DNA from 3 places in the Streptomyces sp. NPDC007929 genome. Region 2 is predicted to be linked to each of the others. Evidence: riboswitches for the same ligand, from Rfam matches in the RefSeq annotation. Region 2 holds a riboswitch; each other region holds the start of a gene.

What was found. Region 2 has a riboswitch for cyclic di-AMP ahead of ACFZDE_RS17445 (peptidoglycan DD-metalloendopeptidase family protein). Riboswitches for the same ligand answer to the same signal wherever they lie in the genome.
Positions count from the first base shown of each region.
Region 1: linked by a shared signal. The riboswitch ahead of ACFZDE_RS11520 (NlpC/P60 family protein) and the one ahead of ACFZDE_RS17445 (peptidoglycan DD-metalloendopeptidase family protein) in region 2 are both predicted to bind cyclic di-AMP.
Region 3: linked by a shared signal. The riboswitch ahead of ACFZDE_RS00630 (NlpC/P60 family protein) and the one ahead of ACFZDE_RS17445 (peptidoglycan DD-metalloendopeptidase family protein) in region 2 are both predicted to bind cyclic di-AMP.

Region 1 covers NZ_JBIBKD010000003.1:401,921-407,583, forward strand. The annotation lists gene ACFZDE_RS11505 (NlpC/P60 family protein) at 1-864, opposite strand, end outside; gene ACFZDE_RS11510 (hypothetical protein) at 1,276-1,629, shown strand; gene ACFZDE_RS11515 (hypothetical protein) at 1,607-2,548, opposite strand; gene ACFZDE_RS11520 (NlpC/P60 family protein) at 2,627-3,817, opposite strand; cyclic di-AMP (ydaO/yuaA leader) riboswitch at 3,825-3,998, opposite strand; gene pcrA (DNA helicase PcrA) at 4,314-5,663, shown strand, end outside.
Region 2 covers NZ_JBIBKD010000005.1:15,508-21,170, forward strand. The annotation lists gene trmB (tRNA (guanosine(46)-N7)-methyltransferase TrmB) at 1-681, shown strand, start outside; gene ACFZDE_RS17435 (PrsW family glutamic-type intramembrane protease) at 741-2,135, shown strand; gene ACFZDE_RS17440 (aldo/keto reductase) at 2,257-3,201, opposite strand; gene ACFZDE_RS17445 (peptidoglycan DD-metalloendopeptidase family protein) at 3,380-4,426, opposite strand; cyclic di-AMP (ydaO/yuaA leader) riboswitch at 4,438-4,594, opposite strand; tRNA gene ACFZDE_RS17450 (tRNA-Met) at 4,918-4,991, opposite strand; gene ACFZDE_RS17455 (dihydrofolate reductase family protein) at 5,090-5,663, opposite strand, start outside.
Region 3 covers NZ_JBIBKD010000001.1:120,131-125,793, reverse strand. The annotation lists gene ACFZDE_RS00660 (urease subunit alpha) at 1-1,044, opposite strand, end outside; gene ACFZDE_RS00655 (urease subunit beta) at 1,037-1,348, opposite strand; gene ACFZDE_RS00650 (urease subunit gamma) at 1,359-1,661, opposite strand; gene ACFZDE_RS00645 (TetR family transcriptional regulator) at 1,770-2,411, opposite strand; gene ACFZDE_RS00640 (ABC transporter permease) at 2,572-3,564, shown strand; gene ACFZDE_RS00635 (hypothetical protein) at 3,662-3,853, shown strand; cyclic di-AMP (ydaO/yuaA leader) riboswitch at 4,202-4,414, shown strand; gene ACFZDE_RS00630 (NlpC/P60 family protein) at 4,418-4,891, shown strand; gene ACFZDE_RS00625 (ATP-binding protein) at 5,258-5,663, opposite strand, start outside.

The DNA of each region.
Region 1 (5,663 bases), on a different contig from region 2:
GGAGTAGGTCGTGCGGGGCAGGGAGACGCCCGCGGCGCGGTAGGCGGCCTGGACGAGGCCCGAGCAGTCGAAGGCGTTCGGGCCGGTGGCGCCCCAGACGTAGGGGCTGCCGAGCTTCTGGTAGGCGTAGGAGACGGCCGCTGCGGCGCGGGAGTTGGGTGCCTGGGCCGTGGCGGAGCCGGGGGCGGCGAGGGTGTCCCGGGCTCCCGTCGCGCGGGAGGCGCGGTCGGGCGATGCGCCCAGCAGGGAACGTTCCTGCACACCGAGCCGGGACAGCAGCTGCCGTGCCGAGCCCAGCTTGCCGGTGATCGTCTTCTTGTGCCGTTTCAGCTCCGATTGCCGTGACTTCAGCGAGGTCAGCTCGATGTGGGCGGCCCCGCGCAGCTGCTCGATCTCCCGCAGCCGCTTGCGCACACCGGTGACGGCGGCGTTCTGCCGGTTGCCCGCCCGCTCCACGAACTCGGCGTTGTCCAGATACCGGTCGGGATCGTCGGACAGGGCGAGCTGTACCGCGGGGTCGAGGCCCCCGGCGCGGTACTGCGCGGCGGCGACGGAGCCGAGGGCGTCGCGGTCGGAGTTGAGCCGCTCCTGCTTGCGGGCCGCCTGGTCCTGGAGGTCCTTCAGCCGCTGAGCGGCTGCCTCGGCCTTCTCCTTCGCGCCGTTGTACTTCTCGGTGGCGACCTCCGCCTCCTGGTAGAGCGCGTCGACCTTCGCCTTGACCTGGGCGGGGCTGAGCTGTGGTTCGGCGTGTCCGGTGCCGTCGAACCCCGTCGCCGTCGCCGCGCCCGCGAGGGCGATCGTGGCGGCCGTACGGGCCTTGCCGCCACCCGTCGAGCGCTGCCGGGGCTTGCGATGCGCTGCCACCTGGAGGCCACGTCCTTTCCTCGACCGCCGGGGGGGGGTGCGTGCGGTCGCCGGGGGAGCGGTCGGGCGGCCTGCGCATCCGGCGACGGCCCGCACAGGGGGAGCGGATCGCCGCCGGACTTTTCGGCGGTGGTGTCCGACTGCCGCCCCTGGCCCGGGCGGCGGTGGGGAGCCGGGCACCTGGTGGAGGACGCTAAGCGGCGCCGTGCCGGGCCGGGGGCTGGTGTGCGGAAGTGACGTGAGAGGACCGGTGGTGACCGTATGCGACCGTGACCCCGTCTACTTCACTCAGCGTGATGACCGATGTGCCGGATTCTGAGCAAGTGACCGTGATCGGGTGCTATGGGGCGCATTTATGCATCAGTGGCCCGGTGTCGGACGCCCCTGAGGCCCTCATTAGGCTCCGGCCTCATGGACGTACTCATCCACCTCTTCGTCGGCCTCCACATCATCGGTATCGCCTCGCTTCTGGGCGGCTTCCTCACCCAGATGAAGTCGATGGGTGAGGGTACCGCCCGTTTCACCCCCGCGATGCTGCACGGCGCGTTCACGATGCTGGTCACCGGGGTGATCCTGGTCGGCCTCAACCAGGCGGACGACCAGTCCGTGAACAACGTCAAGATCGGCATCAAGCTGGCCCTGCTGATCGTGATCCTCGGCCTGGTCTACGTGAAGCGGGACGAAGAGAAGGTGGACAAGGGCCTCTTCGGCCTGGTGGGTCTGCTGACCACGGCGAACATCTTCATCGCCGTGCTCTGGACCTGACCCGGGAGCTCCGGGCGCCGGTCCGGGCGGCCGCGAGGGCCCAGGCGGTGCACCCGAGCCAGGCGGCCACCGCGATCCACAGCAGCACCTCCCCGCCGGCGTCGAGCCAGGCGGCGTCGAACGCGGCGGCGACCGCCAGGGTGGCCGCCGCCGTCACCACCGCGGCGAACACGGTCGCCCAGCGCCGCACGTCGTAGTGGTGCCGGGGCCAGAACAGTTCGGCCAGCAGCAGGGCGACGCAGGCGATCAGCGCGAGCACGAGCAGCGTGACGGTCGTCGTGCGCAGGGCGCTGGTGTTCTCCTCGTTCCACAGGTACAGGCGGGAACTGTCGGCGCTGAGGAGTCTCGCCCCGGCCATCGAGGAGAGGGCGAGGGCGCCTGCCGCGAGCCAGTGGTCTCCGCGCCCCTCCTCCACCTGCCGGGGCTGGAAGCGGAACAGGGCGAAGCAGTAGAGGGCGAGGCCCAGCCAGAAGAGCACCAGGGCCGCGTGGGCGAGCCAGGCCACCGCATCCGCGGCGGCGAGCGTCGCGCCGAGCACGGCGAGGCCCTCCGTCGCCACACAGCGCAGGAACACCGTGCCGCGCCGCCCCTGGGCCTCCGCGGCGAGCAGCACCGCCCAGAGCACCATGGCGAGGGCCAGCAGAGCCTCGGCGACGGGCTGCCGGCCGGCCGCGGAGAAGCCGGTGCCGAGGACGGCGGTCGCCGCCACGGTGGTGAGCGCGGCCGGCGTCTCCGCCTGCCACACGCCGCGCCGCCGCTGGGCGAGGCCCGCGACCGCCACCAGCCAGCTCGCGCAGGCCAGGCCCAGGGCGATGCGGGCCAGGGCCGCGTGCCCCGCCGAGTCGAGACCGACCGACACGATGCCGGTCGCCAGCGCATACGTCGACCACCAGGTGGCAAACGGGGAGGGACCGGGCATAACGCCGATGCTAGAGAGCGCCACCCGGGTTGGGAGAGGGGCACGCGCGCGTGCCCCTCAAAAACGTGCCGGGACTGCTCAGGCCGGGCGCACCACGCTGTGGATCGCGGACTCGCCGTCGTAGTAGATCGACTCCTCGCGCACGTACGTGCCGGGCTTCGGGGCGTGGATCATCATGCCGTTGCCGATGTAGATCCCGACGTGGGTGACGTCGTCGTAGAAGAACACCAGGTCGCCCGGCTGGGCCTGGGAGAGCGGGACCGTGGTGCCGGCGTTCACCTGGTCGTAGGTGGTGCGCGGCAGGGTGACGCCCGCGGCCTTCCAGGCGGCCTGGGTGAGGCCGGAGCAGTCGTAGGAGCCGGGTCCGACCGCGCCCCACACATACGGCTTGCCGATCTGGGCGCGGGCGAAGGCGAGCGCCTTCTCGGCCTTGGTGGCGTACGAGGAGTCGGCCGGTGCCGTGGAAGAGGACGAGCCGGAATCCGACGAGCCCGAACCCGTCCCCGAGGAGGAGGACCCGCTGTCCTGCCGCTGTGCCGCCTCTTCCTGGGCCTTCTGCCGCGCGGCCTGCTCCCGGGCCAGCTCGTCGGCCTTGCGGGCGGCCTCCGCCCGCTTCTCCTTCTCGATCGCCGCGAGCCGGGCCTTCTCCTCGGCGGTCAGCTTCGACATCAGCTCGCGTGCGTCGGCGAGCTTGCGCTGGACGGTGGCCTTGGCGGTCTTCAGGCCGTCCTGCGATTCGGTGAGCGTCTGGAGGCTCTCGGTGGCCTCCCGGCGCTTCTTCATCGTCTCGGACTGCTGCGTGACGTAGTCGTCGACCGCGTCCTTCTGACGGCCGGTCATCCGGTCCATCAGCTGGGTCTGGTCGAAGTAGTCCTGAGGGGTGTCCGCGAGCAGGAACGTCGCGGTGTCCGGGGCGGCGGCGCCGGTGCGGTACTGGGCGGAGGCGAAGGAACCCAGCTCCTCGCGCGCCTCGTTGAGCTTCTGGGTGCGCTGGGCGACGTCGTCGAGGAGGGTGTCGACGCGCTTGCGCTGCTTCGCGGTCTTCTCCTTGGCCGCGTTGTACTTGTCGGTCGCCGACTCGGCCTGGCGGTACAGGTCGTCGACCTTCTTCTCGACTTCCTCCAGGCTGGGCTTGTCGTCGGCCGCGGGGGCGGCGTTGGCCGACTGGGACAGCAGGGCCACGGAGGTGAGAGCCGCCGTCGCGAGGGCGGGGGTCCGTATGCCTGCCACGCGCGTGCCCGTAGGACGCGACTTGCGGTGCGACGCCAAGGGAGGCGACTCCTTCCACGTTCCGCCTACCGAGTTAGCTGTCGGGTTCGGGCGGGTGGTTCGGAAGGTTTGCCCTACGGCCGTCTCCGGACAGGGAGTCGGGCCGATTCACCCCAGGTTCACGGTTGGGTCCCCGGCTCCGGCTGCCGCTGCGGCGTGCCGGACTCGGCGGAGGCCGCGCGGCCCGGCGACGTTCGCCGGTGGGGGTCATGCGGCCTGGTCGCACCGTAGCCAACTCGTGTGGCCCCTGTGAAGGTTGATGGGTGATATGCCCGATACATTTTCGTGACCTTACTCATGAGCGTCGCCGAGAGTGAGCGATCGAGGGCGATTGGTTGTGAGTCGTCCGCAATTGAGGGGGGTGTGGCAGGGCGTGATCGCACGGTCATGGAGGGCGACAATGCGCCGCCGGTCCGGCCCGTCAGGGGCCCGGCGCGGCCCGATGTTCTCGGGGCGGCGGCGGGCTGTCAGTGGGGCGCCCTAGACTCGGAGAGCGATGAGCAGCCTCTTTGACGACAACTTCCTGGCGAGCCTCCAGGCCCAGCGGGGCCCGGCCGACGAGCCCCCGCCGCCACCCGAGGACGATCACGTACCGGAGCCGGTTCCGGACGATCTGTTCGGCGGGAAGTTCGACGCGCCCCCGGACCGATGGGGGTCCCCCCGCTCGAGCGGAGCCGAGAGTGGGGGAGGCTACTACCGCGACGGCGCCCCCCGCCCGGTGATCGACTCCGCCGCGCTGCTGGAAGGGCTGAACGACAACCAGCGCGCCGCCGTCGTCCACTCCGGCTCCCCGCTGCTCATCGTGGCCGGAGCCGGGTCCGGCAAGACCCGTGTGCTCACCCACCGCATCGCGCACCTGCTCGCCGAGCGGGACGTGCACCCGGGCCAGATCCTCGCGATCACCTTCACCAACAAGGCCGCCGGCGAGATGAAGGAGCGCGTCGAGCAGCTCGTCGGCCCGCGCGCCAACGCCATGTGGGTCATGACGTTCCACAGCGCGTGCGTGCGCATCCTGCGCCGGGAGAGCAAGAAGCTCGGCTTCACCTCCTCCTTCTCGATCTACGACGCCGCCGACTCCAAGCGCCTGATGGCCCTGGTCTGCCGCGACCTGGACCTCGACCCCAAGCGCTTCCCGCCCAAGTCCTTCAGCGCCAAGATCAGCAACCTGAAGAACGAGCTGATCGACGAGGAGGACTTCGCCGCCCAGGCCGCCGACGGCTTCGAGAAGACCCTCGCCCAGGCCTACGTCATGTACCAGTCACGGCTGCGCGAGGCCAACGCCCTCGACTTCGACGACCTGATCATGACGACGGTCAATCTGCTGCGCGCCTTCCCGGACGTCGCCGAGCACTACCGCCGCCGCTTCCGGCACGTCCTGGTCGACGAGTACCAGGACACCAACCACGCCCAGTACGCCCTGGTGCGCGAGCTGGTCGGCACCCCCTCGGAGCACCCCGTCGACGTGCCGCCCGAGGCCGAGGTCCCGCCCGCCGAGCTGTGCGTGGTGGGCGACGCCGACCAGTCGATCTACGCCTTCCGCGGCGCGACCATCCGCAACATCCTCCAGTTCGAGGAGGACTACCCGGACGCCACCACGATCCTGCTCGAGCAGAACTACCGCTCCACGCAGACCATCCTCAGCGCCGCCAACGCCGTCATCGAGCGCAACGAGTCCCGCCGCCCCAAGAACCTGTGGACCAACGCGGGCTCCGGCGCGCAGATCACCGGCTACGTCGCCGACACCGAGCACGACGAGGCGCAGTTCGTCGCCGACGAGATAGACCGCCTCACCGACGCGGGCGAGGCGAAGGCCGGCGACGTCGCCGTCTTCTACCGCACCAACGCC
Region 2 (5,663 bases):
CAGCCCCGCCGCAGCCGCGTCACCGCAGGCCAAGCGGACGCGCTCCAGCGCCTGTGGCCCAAGTGGGGCCTCGACATCGACGGCAGCCGGACCCTCGACCTGCCCGACCTGTTCGGCAACGACAACCCCGTCGTCCTGGAGATCGGCTTCGGCATGGGCGAGGCCACCGCCCAGATGGCCGCCGCCGACCCCGCGACGAACATCCTCGCCGTCGACGTCCACACCCCCGGTCAGGGCAACCTGCTCAACCTCGCCGACCGCAACGGCCTGTCCAACATTCGCGTCGGCAACGGCGACGCGATCATCCTCCTGCGCGAGATGCTCGCCCCGGACTCCCTCGACGGCCTGCGCGTCTACTTCCCGGACCCCTGGCCCAAGAAGCGCCACCACAAGCGCCGGATCATCCAGCCCGACTTCCTGACCCTCGCCGCCACCCGCATCCGGCCCGGCGGCATCGTCCACTGCGCCACCGACTGGGAGCCCTACGCGGAGCAGATGCTCGAGGTTCTCACGGCACACCCCGACTTCGAGAACACACAGGCGGACGGCGGTTTCGCGCCGCGTCCGGACTTCCGTCCGCTGACCCGTTTCGAGGGCCAGGGACTGGACAAGGGACATGTCGTGAACGACCTCCTCTTCCGCCGCGTACAGCACGTGGACCAGCCCCCCGCCGGCGCCTGACCACCCCTGGCACCTCTCCCGCCTGCGGACAGCGCCCATCCGTCGTTAGGGTCAATGCCGTGGCCACCAGCCCCCCACCTCCGACCGGCCCGGGCCCGACCGGCCCGGCCACCACGGGCCCGGACACCACCGGCCCCTCCCGCCACGCCCACTGGTGGCATCACCCCTGGGTGCGCTACGGCGCGCTGTGCACACTGCTCGCGATATCCGGCCTGGTCATTCTCGCCCTGGTCCGCGAGGAGACCGGCACGGAAGGGTTCCTGGTCGGGCTGGGGCTGGCCGTCCTCCCCGTGCCCCTGCTGATAGCCGCGTTCCGCTGGCTGGACCGGGTGGAGCCCGGCCCCTGGCGGAACCTGCTGTTCTGCTTCGCCTGGGGCGCCTGTGCGGCGGCGCTGATAGCGATCGTCGCCAACAGCTTCGCGACGAGATGGATAGCGACGGCGACGGCGGACCCGTCCAGCGCGGACACCCTCGGCGCGACGGTGATAGCGCCGGTGGTCGAGGAGTCGGCCAAGGCCGCGGCCGTCCTCCTGGTCTTCCTCTTCCGGCGCCGCGACTTCACCGGCATCGTCGACGGGGTGGTCATCGCCGGGGTGACCGCCACCGGCTTCGCGTTCACCGAGAACATCCTCTACCTCGGCACGGCCTTCGGCACCGACCAGCTCACGGGCGGCAGCGGCATCGCCTCCGTCACGGCGGCGACCTTCTTCGTGCGCATCGTGATGTCGCCGTTCGCACACCCGCTGTTCACGGTCCTCACCGGCATCGGCTTCGGCATCGCCGCCCTCGCGGCGCACCGCGGGCCGCTGCGCCGCGTCGCGTTCCCGCTCGGCGGGCTGCTGCTGGCGATGGGGATGCACGCGATGTGGAACGGCTCGTCGGCCTTCGGCGAGTACGGCTTCTTCGCGGTCTACGCCGCGTTCATGGTGCCCATTTTCGGGCTGCTGACGTGGCTGGTGATCTGGACGCGGCAGCGGGAGCTGAGGACCGTACGGGCGGAGCTGCCGGCCTACGCCGCGGCCGGCTGGCTGACCCCGGCGGAGCCGTACGCGCTCGGCTCGATGCGGGCCCGCCGGATCGCCCGGCAGTACGCCCGCCGCCACGCGGGCCGGGCGGCGGCCCGGGAGGTGGCCCGGGAGGTGGCCCGGTACGAGGCGTACGCGACGTCCCTGGCGTTCCTGCGGCACCGGGCCGGGCGGGGCAACCCCGGGGCCGACTTCGCCGTACGGGAGCGGGACCTGCTGGGCGAGCTGTGGCGGCGCCGGGAGGTGGCCCGCCCGGCGCTGGACCACGCGGCCCGGGTCACCGCGCCTCCGGTCCCGGTGACGGTCCCACCCTGGCCGGTGTACGGGGTGTACGGCTACGGCCACCAGCGGGCGCCGTACCCCGCGTACACCCCGTACGCGGCGTACGGCTACACCCCGTACCCCGCGTACAACCCGTACCGCCTCTGACCCCGCAAACCCCTCAAACCCCTCAAACCCCCCACCGCCACCAGGCCACCGCGACCGCCCAGCCCTCCCCGGCCCCAGGCCCCAGGCCCCAGGCCACCCCGCACCCGAGCGCGGTCCCCGCTCAAGCCGAGGCCGCCGTAAGCGCGTCCACCTCCGTCTCCGAGAGCGTCAGCTCCCCGACACCGAGCAGGGCGGGCAGCTGTTCCACCGTCCGCGCGGAAGCGATCGGCGCCGCCACGGTCGGCCGGGCGGCGAGCCAGGCGAGAGCCACGGTGGCGACAGGAACGCCGTGCGCGGCGGCGACCTTGTCGAGGGCGTCGAGGACCCGCCGCCCCCGTTCGGTCTCCAGATGCTTGGCGGCACCGCCCGCCCGCGCGCTCTCGACCTCCGTACCGGGCCGGTACTTCCCCGTGAGGAAACCAGCCGCGAGCGCGTAGTACGGAACGGCCGCGAGTCCGGCCCGCTCGGCGAGGTCCTGGAGCTCGCCCTCGTACGTGTCACGGGAGACGAGGTTGTAGTGCGGCTGGAGGGCGACGTACCGGGCGAGGCCCTCGCGGTCGGAGAACGCCAGGGACGCCCGCAGCCGTTCGGCGGAGATGTTGGAGGCGGCGATGTGCCGCACCTTGCCGGCCTTCACGAGTTCGTCGAGCGCGCCGATGATCTCCTCGACGGGCACGTCGGGCTGGTCGAAGTGCGTGTAGTACAGGTCGATGTAGTCGGTGCGCAGCCGCCGCAGTGAGGCGTCGGCGGCGGCCTTGATGGTGGCGGCGGACAGGCCCCGGAAGTCGGGGTGCTGGCTGACCTTCGTGGCGACGACGACGTCGGAGCGGTTGCCGCGCGCGTCGAGCCAGGCGCCCAGGATGGTCTCGGACTCACCGCCCCGATTGCCGTCGACCCAGGCCGAGTAGACATCGGCGGTGTCGACGAAGTTGCCACCGGCGGCGGTGTAGGCGTCGAGGACGGCGAACGACTGCTCCTGGTCGGCGGTCCAGCCGAAGACGTTGCCGCCGAGGGCGAGGGGGAAGACCTCGAGGTCGGAAGTGCCGAGCTTGCGAAGAGACGTCATGCTCGGTGTCAACGACCGTACGGGAGCGCCCCATTCCACAACGAACGCAAAACCCCCGTAAACCCAGGGCCCCCACGCCCCACGGCCCCACGCCCCACGCCCCCCACCACAAAGCCGACGGCCCTGACGTCGAGGAGACGTAGTCAGGGCCGCCGATGCTTCAACACAGTGGTTCCGCTTACGGGTTCAGCCCCTTGCCCCGCAGCCACGCCATCGGGTCGATGCCACTGGCGGACCCACCGGAGTGGACCTCGAGGTGCAGGTGCGCCCCGGTGACGTTGCCCGTTGCACCCACGCGTCCGATGACGTCGCCGGTGCTGACCTTCTGGCCGACGCTGACGCCGATGGAGGACTGGTGCGCGTACCAGATCTCGGTGCCGTCATCGAGGGTGAGGACGGTCTTGTAGCCGTAGGAGCCGTTCCAGCCCGCCTCGGTGATGGTGCCGCTGTGCACGGCCTTGATCGGCGTGCCCGTGGGGGCGGCGAAGTCCAGGCCCGTGTGGTAGCCGGAGGACCAGTAGGCGCCGGCCTGGCCGAAGCTGGAGGTGATGGTGTACGAGGAGGTCGGCAGCGTGAACTGCTTGGCCAGGGCGGCGAGACGCTCGGCCTCGGCCTTCTTCCTGGCCTCCTCCTCCGCCTTCTCTTTGGCCTCGGCGGCCTTGGCCTTGGCTTCCTTCTCCGCCTTGGCGACGGCTTCCTCGGCCGCCTTCTCGGCGGCGGCAGCGGCGTCCTCGGCTGCCTTGGTCTCGATCTGCTCCTGCTGGTGCTCGACCTGCGCCATGATCCGGGCGCGCAGCGCGTCACCGGCGCCGGCGCGGGCGCGGGCGCCGGACGTGCCCTCCGCGGTGTCCGCGGTGGTGGTGCCGAGGCTGCTGAGCGGGGTGGCGGAACCTTCGGGGGTGTCGTCGTCCGAGATGAGGGAACCCACCGAGGGCAGGTCCGGCACGGAGATGGACACCGGGGGCTTGCCGGTCTGGGCACTGGCCATGCCGCCGGCGCCCACGGCGGCTATGACGCCGACGCCCAGGACGGTGGAGCTGCGGGCGAGACCTCCGCCGCGCTGCTTGGTGACGCGGTGCCGGCCACGGACGGGACGGATGGACTCCTCGGTGGGGTTCCACTCCTGGAACGGGCCCTCGTCGGTGCGCTGACCGCCGAAGCCGAAGGTGTCGGTCTCGCGCTTCGGCGCATACGGGGCCGCGGGGGCAGGCCGGTTGGACGCCACGTGGGCGTACTCCTTTCCTTCCTTCTCGCCTACCGGGTTAGCTGACGGGTTCGGAGCAGGAAGGTCTCCTACGCGCGTATACCTGCCGTGCTTCCACGGTGGTATCCGCCCGATTCACCCCAAGTGGTGGTTCCCCGGTTCCCTTTCGGGATTCGGCGCGTGCGCACGGAGCCGCCTTCTGTGACGGCTGGGACGACCGCGCTGCGTTATCGAACGTTAATGGAGGCGCGAGGGGTATTCCAGCGGTTCCGCTTGATCATTAACCTTTTTCGCGCGGACTTACCTGCCATGACTGGCCCAAATCGGGCGAGTTGACCGCACCGCAAGTGACTGACGGGTTTTGACGGTGTGTCAGTTGTTATGCGGAACGGCACGGTTCGCTCACCGACCGTAGCGCTCCACGGGCAAGCATCAGGAAGGCCCCCGAGATGAAGGCCGATGAAAAGCACCGAGGGCCGGAACCCTTTCGGATTCCGGCCCTCGGCCTTCAGTAGCGGGGACAGGATTTGAACCTGCGACCTCTGGGTTATGAGCCCAGCGAGCTACCGAGCTGCTCCACCCCGCGTCGTTGTGTCACTAGTGTACGCCATCCGCGGGACCACTCGCGCACACCACCGCCCGGCCCCCGATCGCCCCGGTCACACACCCACCCCCCGCCAGCACTCAGCCCACCAGATGACGGTTCGGGGCCTTGGCCCGCTCCTCGTGTTCCAGGAGGACGACGACCTCCACCCCCCGGGCCGCGAGGAGGCCGCTGCCGTCGGCGTCCGTCACGAAGGTGTCCGGCTCGCGCCAGGCCGTGACGACCCGCCGTACGCCCGCGTCGACGATCAGCCGGGCGCAGGGGGCGGGGCGCGAGGCGCGGCGGGCGCACGGCTCCAGGCTGCTGTACACCGTCGCGCCGGGCAGGCGCGGGTCGGCCGGGTCGAGCTTGGCCAGGGCCGCCTCCTCGGCGTGCACGACCGGGTCGCCCGCCTCGCGGGAGTGGCCGCGGGCCAGTTCCGTACCGTCGTCGGCGACCACGACCGCGCCGACGCTGAACGCCGTGTCCGACGGCGGGCACTGCGAGGCCAGTTCGCAGGCGAGGGCCAGCCAGTGGTGGTCGGCGGCGACGGGGAGGGGGCCGGTGCCCGGGGCGGTCGGCTCGTAGCGCATCAGCACGACGTCCTCGATCCGCCGTGACTCCAGCAGCCGGAGCCGGCCGCCCTGGTAGCCGCCGGGGCCGAAGAGGCGGGGA
Region 3 (5,663 bases), on a different contig from region 2:
CGTGGAGGGCCGGATCCGGGACTCGGCGAAGGCCAGGTCCTCCGGCACCGCCGGGTTGAGGTGGTGGCACACCATCAGCATGTCGAGGTGTTCCTCGGCGGTGTTGACGGTGAACGGCCTGGTCGGGTTGGTGGAGCTGGGCAGCACATACGACTCGGAGACCACGGTCATGATGTCCGGCGCGTGCCCGCCGCCCGCACCCTCCGTGTGGTAGGCGTGGATGCCCCGCCCCGCGATGGCGGCCAGGGTGTCGCCCACGAACCCGGCCTCGTTGAGGGTGTCGGTGTGGATGGCGACCTGGATGCCGGTCCGCTCGGCGACGGTCAGCGAGGCGTCGATGACTGCCGGGGTGGAGCCCCAGTCCTCGTGCAGCTTCAGGCCGAGGGCGCCGCCGCGGATCTGGGACAGCATCGCCTCGTGGGAGACGGTGTTGCCCTTGCCGAGCAGGCCGATGTTGAGCGGATACGCCTCCATCGCCTCCAGCATCCGGGCGAGGTGCCAGGGTCCGGGGGTCACGGTGGTCGCCTTGGAGCCCTCCGCGGGGCCGGTGCCGCCGCCGACGAGGGTCGTGATGCCCGAGGAGAGGGCCTCGTCGGCGATCTGCGGGCAGATGAAGTGGACGTGCGCGTCGATCGCCCCCGCCGTGAGGATCCGCCCGTTGCCGGCGATGACCTCGGTCTCCGGGCCGATGACCAGGTCCGGGTGGACGCCGTCCATGGTGTCGGGGTTGCCGGCTTTGCCGATGCCGGTGATCCGGCCGTCGCGGATGCCGACGTCGGCCTTGACGATCCCCCAGTGGTCGATGATCACCACACCGGTGATCACGGTGTCCGGCGTGCCCTGCGCGCGCGTGGCCCGCGCCTGGCCCATGGACTCGCGGATGACCTTGCCGCCGCCGAAGACGGCCTCGTCACCGGCGAGTCCGGGGCCGCCGGAGCGGTCCTCCTCGATCTCGACCAGCAGGTCGGTGTCGGCGAGACGGATCCGGTCGCCGGTCGTCGGTCCGAACAGGTCGGCGTACGCGGCACGCGAGATCTCAGGCATCGAGGGCACCTCCGGTCTCCCCGCGCAGACCGGGCACCACACGGGCACCGGCCAGCGGCACCAGGTCGACGTCGACGGGGATCCCGGGCTCGAAGCGCACGGCCGTGCCGGCGGCGACGTTGAGTCGCCTGCCGCGCGCGGCGTCGCGGTCGAACTCCAGACCTGGGTTGGCCTCGGCGAAGTGGTAGTGGGAACCGACCTGCGCGGGCCGGTCGGCGGCGTTGAGGACGGTGAGACGGACGACCTCGCGACCCTCGTTGTAGGCGATCGGCCCGTCGGCGAAGAGGATCTCTCCGGGAATCACGGCGGCCCCCTCAGACGATCGGGTCGTGGACGGTGACCAGCTTGGTGCCGTCCGGGAAGGTGGCTTCGACCTGGACGTCGTGGATCATCTCCGGGATGCCCTCCATGACGTCGTCCCTGGTCAGGAGCTTGCGTCCGGAGGACATGAGTTCGGCGACGGTACGGCCGTCCCGGGCGCCCTCAAGGATGTGCGAGGTGATGAGTGCGACCGCCTCGGGGTGGTTGAGCCGCAGGCCACGGGCCCTGCGCTTCTCGGCCACGTCGGCCGCCACGTGGATCAGCAGCCGTTCTTGCTCGTGCGGGGTCAGTTGCACGTCCCACCTCACCATCTCCGGGCCGTGCGGGGCCCGGCTGCCGCGGCCACGGGGCAAAGTGCCAGGTGGCGTGGATCGGCAGGCTAATGGCGGCGCGTTTCGGGCACGTTAACCGAGTTGTGATCCACTGGGGTCCTCAGCACGCATGCTCATCAGGGCTCGCAGACCGTCCCGGAGCACCTCGACCGGGGCGGGCCCGAAGAGGGACTGCTGTGCGATGAACCCGAGCACACAGGCGATCATCGTGCGGGCCACATGGTCCGGCGTCACGTCCGTCCGCATCATGCCGGCCTCCTGATACCCCTCGACGACCTTGCCCCACGCCGCGCGGACCGAGCCGTAGTTCTCCCGCAGGAGGGCGGCCAGCTCCTCGTTGCGCAGGGTCTCCGTCCACACCTGGATGACGAGCCGGGGGAAGGCGGGCCGGCCGTCGACGACCAGGGACTCGCGGGCGGCGAGCGTCCGGCCGAGGACCGAGGTGACGAGTTCGTCCGGCGGCGGGGGCGGACTCAGGCGGGCCGCGTCCTCGAAGGCCTCACGGACCGAGCCGAGCGTCTCGGCGACGATCGCGCCGATCAGCTCCTCCTTGCCGCTGAAGTAGCGGTAGACCGCCCCCGCCGAGAGGTCGATCTCCTTCAGCACGTCCTGCATGGACGTGGCGTGGAAGCCGTTGCGGGCGAAGCAGAGCGCGGCGCCGTCGAGGATCTGGCGGCGGCGGGCGTCGAGATGTTCCTGGGACACGCGAGCCATGATCCTCAAACTAAAACGAATATTCATTCTTGACAAGGCGCCGCGGCGGGAGCACGGTGGGACCAGAAAAACGAACGCTCCTTCTTTTTAGCGCCGGCCCGCTCGGCCTCGCTCGGCCTCGCTCGACCCCGCTCGGTCCAGCTCGTTTCAGGAGACCCTCATGCCTTCCCGCAACCGCCATGTGCTCGCGGTCGTCGTCCTCGTACCCGTCCTGGCCGCCCTCGCCCTGTGGGCCTTCGCGTGGCCCGCCTCCCGTATCGCGCCCCGCGACCTGCCGCTGGGGGTGGCCGGGCCGGCCACCGCCGTGGCCCAGGTCGAGCGGCAACTGGAGCGGCACGAGGGCGCGTTCGAGATCCACCGCTACGCCGACGAGGCCGCCGCCCGGGACGCCATCGAGGACCGGAGCGTGTACGGCGCGGTCGTGGTCACCCCGCAGGGGCCGGAACTGCTCACCGCTTCCGCCGCCAGTCCGGTGGTCGCGCAGTTGCTCCAGCAGGCCGTGGCCCAGCAGGCCGACGCCCAGGGGACCCGGATCAAGACGGTCGACGTCGTGTCCACCCCGTCCAGTGATCCACGCGGCGCGGTGCTGAACGCCGCCTCCCTGCCGCTCGCCCTGGCGGGTATCGCGGCGGGCGCGGTGGTCACCCTGCTGGGGCTGCGCGGTTCCCGGGCCGTGATCGCACTGCTCGGAGCGTCCGCACTGGTGGGTGTGATCGCGGCCGCGATCGCGCACAGCTGGCTCGGGGCGCTCGGCGGTGACTGGTGGGCGGAGGCGTCGGTGCTCGGCCTGGCGACCCTGGCCGTCGCAGGTGCCGTCGCCGGACTCGCCGCCCTGATCGGGCCCGCCGGTACGGGCCTCGGGGCCGCCGTGGTGATGCTGATCGGCAACCCGTTCTCCGGCGCGACCTCGGCGCCGCAGATGCTGCCGGAGCCGGCCGGTGCGATCGGCCAGTGGCTTCCGCCGGGCGCGGGGACGACGCTGCTGCGCTCGGTGTCGTACTTCGACGGCGCGGCGGCGACCGGGCCCGCCCTGACCCTGGTCTGGTGGGCGGCTCTGGGTCTGGGTGCGGTCCTGCTCGGCAACTCGCTGCGGGCCCGAAAGGCGGGTACCGCGCCCGCGACCGACCAGCGGGAGCTCTCGTCAGTGGCCTGACCGGCACGCCCTACCCGCCCGCGTTGACCGAGCCGGTCCGGGGCAGGCCAGTGATCTGGCCATCCACGCCTACGAGTTGCCACTCACCCGGAGTCGGATGGAGGAGATGCTCGCGCCGCACACGGGCCACACCCGCGAGCAGGTGAGCACGGACATCGACCGGGACAAGATCCCAGGACCGTCGGGGCGAGACGGAACTGCACGCCGCCACCGTGGTCGGGCTCTGCGAGTGCTGGACGGCGAGCGGCGCACGGCCCGGCTCACCCTGCCCCCGGAGTCCGTCAGTTGACGCGAAACCGTCGGTCCCGGCGCACGCGCCGCCGCACCGCCCGCCGCCGACGCGTCCGGAGCTGAGTTGAAACGGACCAAATGACGTACCCCTGTTCGGAGTAGGCGGGAGACGAATTTAAGGGCCGCTCCGGTTGCGCAACGCGCGTAGCCCGAGGACGGAATGGGGCATTCCATCCCTGGTCCGGAGCTCCGCGAACCCGTGAACCGTGGCTCGAACGCACACGTGTCCACCCGAACGGGTGAGTGGTGAGTAACAACACAAATCCCCGGTTCCGTTGGGAAATCCGGACACGCATGAGCCAAGATCCCTGACTGACGACAAGCCCCCGCCGCTGTGGCGGGGCGATCCGGGCGGACGCCGAGTCCTGCCGCCGCCCGGATGACCGGTCGACAGGAGTGGATCGGCAGGAGTGGAGGACCCGAGCACGACGGGTCGCCGGGACGGTCACGCCATGACCGGACCCGAGCAGCCCTTGGGGTGAAGCCGCGTCAGCGGCCGGGCAACTTTGTCAGCCCGAATCCGACAGGTCATCCTTCACAGGCGGCTGACGAAGGGTTGCGCATGACTGCGCTCAATCGTGTCCCGTCGCTCATGGCCCGGGCCGGCACGGCCTCGGCGCTCACCATCGCCGCGGTGGGCGGCTCCATCGTGGCGCCCGGATTCGCATCCGAGGCGGCGGCGGCCACACCGGCGACCAAGGCACTGCAGGTCGCGGCCTCCAAGAAGGGTTCGCCCTACAGGTACGGGGCCACCGGTCCGCACCGGTTCGACTGCTCCGGGCTCACGCTCTACTCGTTCAAGAAGGCCGGCAAGAAGCTCCCTCGCACGGCTGCCCAGCAGTACAACAAGACGCGCCACATCTCCGCCAAGAGCCGCAAGGCGGGGGACCTGGTGTTCTTCCACTCGGGCAGCAACGTGTACCACGTCGGTATCTACGCGGGTAAGAACAAGCTCTGGCACTCCCCGAAGAGCGGGGACGTGGTGCGACTGCAGAAGATCTGGACCAAGAGTGTCTGGTACGGACGCGTGAAGTGATCCGCCCGGCGTGCGGCGGCGCCCTGGACGCGCCGCCGCACGCCGAGGCGTGGGCTGCTCCCGCGGCTCGTGCGGCGGGCGGGGTTGCGCAGGGAGGCGGAAAGCACCGAGGAGAGCGCCGAGGTGGCGTCTGCGACGGCCGCGAGGGCTCCAACGGGCCGTGAGGCGCGGAGCGGGCGTGATGGCCGGGCGGGGACGGCCCAGAGCCGTGAGGGGTGGTTGGGAACCGTGGCAGGGTGACCCGGAGCCTTGGCGGGGTGACCCGGAGCCTCGGCAGGTGACCCGGAGCCGTGAGGCGTGGCCCGGATGCGGGTCGCGCGGGGCCCGGGGGGCGGGCGGCACCCGCTGAACATGCCGTTGTGGTGACTAGGGCTCCTGCTGTACCGCGGTCGTGACCGGCTGGACCGGGACCGCCCAGGGGAGTTCGATCGAGATGGTCTTGCCGCCCTCGCGCGTGGGGCGGATTCGGAGCCGGCCGCCGCATTCCGCGGTCAGCCAGCGGATGATGACCAGACCCCGGCCGTTGTCCTGCTGGACTGCGGCCGGCAGGCGTCTGGGAAAGCGCGGATGACTGTCCGTGACACCGATGCGCAGGCGCTCGTCACGGTCGAGTGCGATGTCCACGGTGAACGTGGGCGACTGACCGAAGGTGTGCTGGACGGCGTTGGTGGCGAGCTCGGAGATGATGAGCCGGACGGTGTCGGACACCTCCGTGTCCGCCGCCAGGCCCCACTCCGCCAGCGTGCCCACCACATAGGCACGCGCTGCGGAG